2 regions of the Paenibacillus sp. FSL R7-0302 genome follow, and region 1 is predicted to be linked to the other one. Evidence: riboswitches for the same ligand, from Rfam matches in the RefSeq annotation. Region 1 holds a riboswitch; the other holds the start of a gene.
The links. A riboswitch is a leader RNA that binds a small molecule or an ion and turns the genes downstream of it on or off. The one in region 1 is predicted to bind S-adenosylmethionine.
Positions count from the first base shown of each region.

Region 2: it holds a riboswitch for S-adenosylmethionine, as region 1 does, so the genes downstream of both, metA (homoserine O-acetyltransferase MetA) here and MKY96_RS02155 (methionine ABC transporter ATP-binding protein) in region 1, are expected to answer to the same signal.

Region 1 covers NZ_JBBOWB010000001.1:482,214-486,611, forward strand. Annotated here, with positions in the region: gene MKY96_RS02145 (UbiD family decarboxylase) at 1-1,628, shown strand, start outside; gene MKY96_RS02150 (Cthe_2314 family HEPN domain-containing protein) at 1,654-2,400, shown strand; SAM riboswitch class I at 2,492-2,627, shown strand; gene MKY96_RS02155 (methionine ABC transporter ATP-binding protein) at 2,731-3,747, shown strand; gene MKY96_RS02160 (methionine ABC transporter permease) at 3,747-4,398, shown strand, end outside.
Region 2 covers NZ_JBBOWB010000001.1:4,536,119-4,540,516, reverse strand. Annotated here, with positions in the region: gene MKY96_RS19660 (HRDC domain-containing protein) at 1-94, shown strand, start outside; gene corA (magnesium/cobalt transporter CorA) at 264-1,199, opposite strand; SAM riboswitch class I at 1,626-1,757, shown strand; gene metA (homoserine O-acetyltransferase MetA) at 1,874-2,791, shown strand; gene MKY96_RS19645 (aminotransferase class I/II-fold pyridoxal phosphate-dependent enzyme) at 2,840-4,006, shown strand; gene mqnC (cyclic dehypoxanthinyl futalosine synthase) at 4,235-4,398, shown strand, end outside.

The DNA.
Region 1 (4,398 bases):
TCACGAACGTGCAGGGAACGCCGTTCCCGGTCGCTACGAATCTGTTCGGTACCGTCCGACGCGTCAACAAGGCCTTTGGGACAAGACCGGAGCAGCTGCTGAAGTCGCTGACAACGGCGATGGAGCAGCTGGTTCCGCCCTCAGCCGCCGGTTTATGGCGGGAGAAAACGGTGCTGCTTGAGCTGCTGAGAGCAGGGACCAAGAATATACCGCAAGGAGAGGCTCCGGTGCTCGGTGTCTGCAGCAGCAGTGACCCGCTGAAGGAGCTGCCCCGGATTACGGCTTGGCCTAAGGACGGCGGGGCGTTCATCACGCTTCCTCTGGTCTATACGGAGAGTATCACCAACCCCAAGGATCATAATCTCGGATTGTACCGGATTCAGGTGTATGACGACAGCACCACAGCTATTCACTGGCAGATTCATAAGGGCGGCGGCTTCCATCACTCACAGGCAGAGCATCTCGGCGAGACCCTGCCGGTGTCTGTCTTCATCGGCGGGCCGCCGGCGCTGATTGCGGCGGCAGTGGCTCCGGTCCCGGAACGGATTCCGGAGCTGCTGCTGGCCTCGCTGCTGCTGGGCGGCAAGCTTCCTATGGTGCAGGACCCCTTGGGCGGGCACCGGATTCCGGCCGAGGCGGAATTCTCCATCCGGGGGCGCGTGTCTCCGCTGGAGCGGAGAGCGGAAGGGCCGTACGGCAGCCAGTCCGGCTACTATTCCATGCAGCATGATTTCCCGGTCATGCATGTTCAGCGGATGTGGCACCGCAAGGATGCCATCTACCCGGCGACCATTACCGGCAAGCCGCGCCAGGAGGATTATTATCTGAAGGATTATTTGCAGCGGCTGCTCGCTCCAGCCTATCCTCTGCTGATCCCTTCGGTCAAAGCGCTGTGGTCCTACTCCGAATCCGGTTCGCATTCACTGACCTCAGCGGTCGTGAGGGAGAGCTATCCGCGCGAGTATATGGTGCCAGCGTTTCGTATCTTAGGGGAAGGTCAGCTCTCCTTAACCAAATTCCTGCTGCTGACTAATGTGCAGGTGGAGCTTACCGATTTCCCCAAGCTGCTGGAAACGGTGCTTGAGCGCTTCAATCCGCAATCGGATCTGACGATCTTTGCCAATACCTCCATGGATACACTGGATTATACCGGACGTAAGCTGAATCATGGCAGTAAGGCGGTGATGGCGGGCATCGGCAGCCCGGTCCGTCAGCTGCCAAGGACCTATACAGAGGGTCTGCTTCCATCAATCACCGCCGCTGTGCCTTATTGCGGAGGATGTTTAGCCGTTTCCGGTGCATCCTATGAAGAGGACCCGGAGCTGCCGGAGCGACTGGTGGCTGCCTTCAAGGAGAGGGAGACCGCTTGGCCGCTGATTGTGCTGGTCGATCGGGCGGAAGAGGCGGTAAGCACGCAGACCTCATTCCTGTGGACCGTATTCACCCGCTTCAATCCGGCAGATGATATCTATTCGGCGGCCGGGGTACACCGGGGCAGCGTCAGCTATACGCTGCCGATTATTATAGATGCCCGGATGAAGCCGGGATACCCGGAGGAGCTGGCTCCGAATGAGGATATTGCGAAGCGGGTAGGCCGCAACTGGAACCGTTATTTTCCTCTAGCGTAGAAGTGAACTTAAGGAGGGTCAAAATATGCTGCGGACGTTACTTGGAGAGCCGCCCCGCGTGAACAGCGGTGTGCTGGCTGAAGCTATGGAGTCCATGGCGAAGGCTGCCTCCGTGCTGCGCAAGGAGATGGCGGCGCATGAAGACCATGACCATGAATACCGCAAGCTGGAAATCTGGACACGCGGCCTAATCTCCTCTCTGGATGAGCTGGAGCAGAGCTGGTTCGCAGCCGCCTTTTTCCGGAAGTCAGTGATAGCCGGTTATATGGACGACATGTCGTCCACGGAGCAGGGGGAGTACGCCAGATATGTGTATTTCTACAAGGATGGCTTCATCCGTGTCTTCTCATTGCTGGACAAGCTGGGCACGGTGCTGAATAATCTGTACAATCTCAATACAGGCAAGGTGAAGACGCATTTCTCCTATTTCACGGTGCTGAGGCAATTTCAGTTGCTGCATGCGCATCATCCGCTGGCGGATGAGCTGGAGCGAATCAGGAATTCCTACCGGGAGCCGGTGGAGAATCTGCGCAAGCGGCGCAACGCTGAGATCCATTACATGAACGCGGAGATGACCGACGACCTCTGGCAGCGTCACCAGGGATTGCATGACAAGATTCGTCTGGAGGATCTCGACAGCCACCTGGAGGATTTGAAGCAGAGCCTGGAGATGGTATGCCAATCCCTGGCCGCCGCATACAGGTACGGGAATGAACAATGGCACAAGAACAAAGCGGCCCCAGGCCCGAAATCCGGGCATGTCCGTCCGTAAAAACTTACCTTTGACAAAAAACTCGAAACTGAATATACTTAGGCATACATTAAGTTCTGACAGGATACGGAATATATAACTTCATACTATTATCTTATCGAGAGCGGCGGAGGGATAGGCCCGATGAAGCCCGGCAACCGGTTTGAATACAGCCTTAAGCTGCATCCAAATGTCATGGTGCTAATTCCTACAATGCCGCCGGTTAAGGGGTATTTGGCAGATGAGAAGGCATTGTCATTATACACACAGGGCCTCTTGCGATCTGCATGGATCGTAGGGGGTCTTTTTTATTGCAATGATGGAAGTTAATACAGAAGGGGGACGCAGCGGTTGATAGAATTGAAGGATATAACCAAGGTGTATGGCAAGGGCAGTAAGCAGGCAACTGCACTCTCTGCGCTGAGCCTGTCGATTAAGAAGGGTGAAATCTTCGGGGTGATCGGTCACTCCGGGGCCGGCAAAAGCACGCTGATCCGCTGCATTAATCTGCTGGAGCGTCCGACTGCGGGCGAGGTGTGGGTGGACGGTGTCGAGCTGACAGCGCTCAGCCAGGGACAACTGCAGGAGCAGCGGCGCAAGATCGGGATGATTTTTCAGCATTTCAATCTGCTCTCATCGGCTACAGTATATGATAATATCGCCTTTCCGCTGCGGCTGATCGGAGCCGGAAGGAACGAGATTGAACAAAAGGTTAAGGATCTGCTCGCCCTGGTAGGGTTGGAGGAGCACTGGAATAAGTACCCGGCCCAGTTATCCGGCGGACAGAAGCAGCGTGTCGGAATCGCCCGGGCACTGGCGAGTGATCCGGACGTTCTGTTATGCGATGAGGCGACCTCGGCGCTTGATCCGCAGACGACAGACTCCATACTGCGCCTGCTGATGGATATCAACCGCAGATTCCATCTGACCATCGTGCTGATCACCCATGAAATGCATGTCATTCAGAGCATTTGTGACCGTGTTGCCGTGATCCATGGCGGTGGTATTGTGGAGCAGGGTGAAGTGGCCGAGGTCTTTCTGAAGCCGAAGCATGAGGTGACCAAAGAATTCATCCGCAGTGAGACCCAGTCGGACGGACCGCTCCGGCAGGCGATTGATGCTGTGCAGCCGGGTTACACGAAGTCGGTCAAAATCACTTTTCTCGGGCAAAAGACTTACGGGTCGACGCTCTCACAGGTGGTTCAGGGAACCGGGGTTCACTTCGCCATTCTCCATGGCACCATCTCTACAATCAAGGATGTTCCTTACGGTCAGCTGATCGTCCGGTTCGAAGGACCTGAGGGTGCGGTTGAAGCCACGCTCACTGAGCTCATAGCGCAAGGTCTTGATGTGGAGGTGATTTTGTAATGGACTTTAGCACAATCAATTGGGAAGAAATGCTGGAAGCTACGATTGCTACACTCAAAATGATCGCAATTTCAGGAATATTTACAATAATCCTTGGTTTACCGCTTGGAATTGTGTTATATTTATGGGGCAAGTCGAATAACGTTATTATCAGGGTGGTTTACTCGGTATTATCCTTCGTTGTGAATATCCTGCGTTCGGTTCCTTTTATCATTCTGATGGTTGCCCTGATTCCGTTCAGCAAGGCCATTATGGGCACTTCGATTGGTGTGCTTGGAACGATTCCGGCACTGGTGATCGGCGCGGCGCCTTTCTTCGCCAGACTGGTAGAGACGGCACTGCGGGAGGTTGACCGGGGAATTATTGAAGCGGCGCAGGGCATGGGAGCGTCCACCGGGCAGATCGTGATGCGCGTGCTGCTGCCCGAGGCTCGTCCGGGTCTGCTTGCCGGTGTAACCATTACTGTTGTGACCCTTGTCTCGTATACCGCAATGTCCGGCATGATCGGCGGCGGCGGCCTGGGTGACCTGGCGATCCGCTACGGATATTACCGCTATGAGAAGGAAGTCATGATTATCTCGGTAGCGCTGATGGTGATTCTGGTGCAGCTGCTGCAAATGGCCGGTGACCGGCTGGTAAGACATTTTACAC
Region 2 (4,398 bases), 4.1 Mb from region 1:
CGGACTTGATCTGTATTATGAACGCCTGCGGCTGATCCGCATCCGCTTCCGGCGGGAGCATCCGGCGGCGCTTGGAATGGCTGCCCCTTTGTAAGAGGGTGACTGACGGCCTGCATCAGTCCCAATCTGCGGTCCTGGTAACCGGAGCTCCTGATCGGCGCAGACGCATTACATACTGGTGACATACCAAAAAGACGAAGGCTCTCCGAGTCCCGGTAGCCGGGTATACGGTGCCTTCGTCCTTCGTATTCGTCCGCTCTGCTTCATAGCCACTCCTTTTTACGGAAGATAATGAGCATTCCGCAGCCTAGCGTCACCATGACGGCAATGACGCCATAGTAGCCGTACTCGGTGTGGATCTCCGGGATATTGTCAAAGTTCATGCCGTAGATCCCGGTAATCACGGTCAGCGGCATGAATATAGTGGTAATTGCCGTAAATACACGCATGATTTCATTGGCGCGGTTCGCAATACTGGACTGATAAGCTTCGCGCAAGTTGCCCATGAGATCGCGGTATGTTTCGAAGGTCTCAGAGATCTTGACCGCATTCTCATAGATATCGCTGAAATACTTCTGCAGCTGATCGTCGATCAGGCGAAGATCCTTTTTGTTGAGCGTGTTGATAACTTCCTTCTGCGGGCCGAGCATCTTCTTCAGCCAGAGAATCTCACTGCGCAGACCGATGATCTCGCTCAGATGCGATTTCTTGGTATGCATGAGGATGTCTTCCTCGAGCTTCTCGATCCGCGCTTCAATCCGGTCACCGACCGAGAAGAAGTTGTCGACAACGAGGTCGATCAGCAGATACAGGAAGCGGTCAGGCGTACTGACCTCCTGCTCCCACAGTACGGGCTTCAGGACACGCAGCTCATGGATCTTCTGCTTCGTAACGGTAATAATATAATGTCTGCCAAGGAATACGTTGAGCGCACGGAGGAAGATTTCCTCATCATCGAACCGGATGCTGTTCACCACGATGAAATAATGACTCTCATAAATCTCCAGCTTCGGACGCTGATCCTCTTCACTCAGACAGTCTTCCACAGCCAGATCATGCAGGCCGTATATAGGCTGAAGCTCTACAAGGTCCTCCACATCCGCATCAATCCAGTAGAACCCCTCGGCAGGGGCGGTTAAAGTTTCTTCAATATTGTCAATAGGCGTAAAAACCCCTGCATTCACCAGCCGGATTTTCATCTGATTCACTCCTTATGTCCCTGGTCTTCTCCAGGGGTATGCTAATTTCAGCACACGGAAAAAATCAGCTTGGCCGGTGGTACAATCATGGATGAAGGCCAAAAGACGGTCCGAGAGCATGAAGAAAAAGGGCTCCCGCCGCCGGCAAGCTGATGTTAATCCTGTGTGGTTGTTCATTCTGCACGCTTATTCGCGAGCCCGGGTCGCCTTCCATTGTTCTCTCACCTCTTCTTTTCGCCGTTTTTGGGTTTGAAACACTTGTCTAGTATAACGCCGGGATATGGCTCTTACAAGAGAAATTGTTTTCTGTTATAAGGCCCCTTCAGCATTGTATGGACTTGACGAAAAGGAGGTTCATGATTTAAAGTGAAATTTAAGAAAAAGCATCGTTCAGATGCTTAAGGTTATTCAACTGAATACAGCTAAATCTTATCAAGAGCAGGTGGAGGGACTAGCCCGATGAAACCCGGCAACCGGCGTGTGAACGCACGGTGCTAATTCTTGCGGAAGCTTTGCAGGGCGTTATTCGTCCGGCGGAAGTTCTCTGGCAGATGAGAGAGGCGCATATGACTGCATGATATGACCTTTCTCGCCCGGGAAAGGTCTTTTTTCGCTACCCTGCCTCAGGTTGAACCACCAAGTGGAACCCCATTTCAGTTAAGGAGTGAACAGCAATGCCTATCAAAATTCCCGACAGCCTGCCGGCCAAAGAAGTGTTATCCGGTGAGAATATTTTTGTAATGGATGAAAGCCAGGCCTTCCATCAGGATATCCGTCCTCTGCGGATCGCCATCCTGAATCTGATGCCTACCAAAGAAACTACTGAGACCCAGCTGCTGCGCCTTATCGGGAATTCCCCGCTTCAGGTGGATGTTGTTCTGCTTCATCCCAGCTCTCATACGTCGAAGAATACTTCGGCTGAGCATTTGAAGAGCTTTTACAAAACCTTTGATGAGATCAGCCACCGCCGGTTCGACGGCTTGATTGTAACAGGCGCTCCCGTAGAACAGCTGGAGTTCGAGGATGTGAACTACTGGGAGGAGCTGAAAGTGATTTTTGAGTGGAGCAAGCAGAATGTAACCTCGACCATGCACATCTGTTGGGCGGCACAGGCAGGACTGTACCATCACTTCGGCGTGCGCAAGGTGAGTCTGCCGGACAAATGCTTCGGAGTGTTTCCGCATACAATGAGCCATAATAATGTCAAGCTGCTGCGCGGCTTCGATGAAGTGTTCCATGTTCCGCATTCCCGCCATACCGACGTCTCCCGTGAAGATATTGAGCAGAACCCGGAGCTGCAGATTCTGGCAGAATCCGAGGAAGCCGGGGTGTACCTGGTGGCTACGCATGACGGGAAGCAGATTTTTGTCACCGGACATTCGGAATATGATCCCTTCTCGCTGAAATGGGAGTATGACCGGGATATCGCCAAGGGGATGGAGGTTGCCCTGCCGAAGCACTATTATCCCAAGGATGATCCGACGCGTACTCCACCAGCAGTCTGGCGCGCCCATGCCAACTTATTATTCGCTAATTGGCTCAATTACTATGTATACCAGGAGACTCCTTACGATATCGGGGCATTTATCTGAGAGGTTGACTTATTCTTAATAGAAGTAATTAATCAGGAGGCAATGGAGATGGATGAGAAACTGAGAATTGAGAGCAGACTGGCACAGATTGGTTCGATGGAGGACCCCGCCACCGGGGCCATTAATTACCCGATTTATCATGCGACGGCTTTCCGTCACCCTAGACTTGGGCAGAGTACAGGCTTTGACTACATCCGCACCAAAAATCCTACCCGCTCTGTCCTCGAAGAAGCGGCAGCGGCCCTGGAATCCGGAGATGCCGGCTTCGCCTGCGCTTCCGGTATGGCTGCACTGACTACGGTGTTCACCTTGTTTGGACAAGGGGACCATCTCATTGTATCGCTGGACTTGTACGGCGGTACTTACCGGCTGCTGGAACGGATTCTCTCCAAATACGGCATCAGCGCCTCCTATGTAGATACGAATGATCTGGATGGACTGGAAGCGGCCCGCCAGCCGGGCACGAAGGTTGTATTCATTGAGACGCCGACCAACCCGCTGATGATGATAACGGATGTCGAAGCCGTATGTACCTGGGCCCGCCGTCACGGGCTGCTCACGATTGTAGACAATACGCTGCTGACTCCGTTCTTCCAGCGCCCGCTGGAGCTTGGAGCAGATATCGTGGTTCACAGTGCGACTAAGTACCTGGGCGGGCATAACGATGTGCTGGCGGGTCTGATCGTGACCAAGGGAGCAGAATTGTCGGCTGAAATGGCTGTCCTGCATAACTCCCTGGGAGCGGTTCTCGCGCCGAATGACAGCTACCAGCTGATGAAGGGTATGAAGACCCTCGCGCTGCGCATGGAGCGGCATGAGAGCAACGCTCTGGCTATTGCCCGTTATCTGCAGGAGCATCCGACGATTGCCGAGGTCTTCCACCCGGGCCTGCCTGATCATCCGGGCTATGCCATCCAGAACCGCCAGTCCTCCGGCAACACGGGAATCTTCTCCTTCAAGGTAAAAGAGGCCAGCTATGTGGAGCCGCTGCTCCGCCATATCCGGCTGATCGCCTTCGCCGAGAGTCTGGGCGGTGTTGAATCGCTGATGACCTATCCGGCGATACAGACCCACGCCGATATTCCGGCTGAAATCCGCGATGCGGTCGGTGTGGATGACCGGCTGCTGCGCTTCTCTGTCGGCATAGAGCATGTAGATGATCTGATCGCTGATCTGGGACAGGCTCTGGAGGCCGCCCGGAGCGAGCTGGAATAAGGCGGTGCAGCGGGCCTGGCCCGGCATGCGAGATTCGCAGAACGTACAAGCAGCAGTGCCTTCGGGCGCTGCTGTTTAATTTTGTATGGGACAAGGGAAATTATCCGTCCTGCGCTGCGAAACATTTTTCAAGAACAGCCGATTGTGATACGATGGGAGAACGGACTATTTTTATTTCAAATTGTATTTATCTCATAGACTTCATAGATGAAGAGGAGGCCGTCAACAGTGAGTGCAGTCGATCTTATACTGGATAAGGCACTGAAAGGTGAACGTCTTCAGTTGGAAGATACGGTCACATTGTTCGAGAGCAATGAAATTGAGAAAATGGGCGCTGCCGCAGATATTATTATGAAGCGCTGGCACCCGGAGCCGATAACGACATTCGTTAT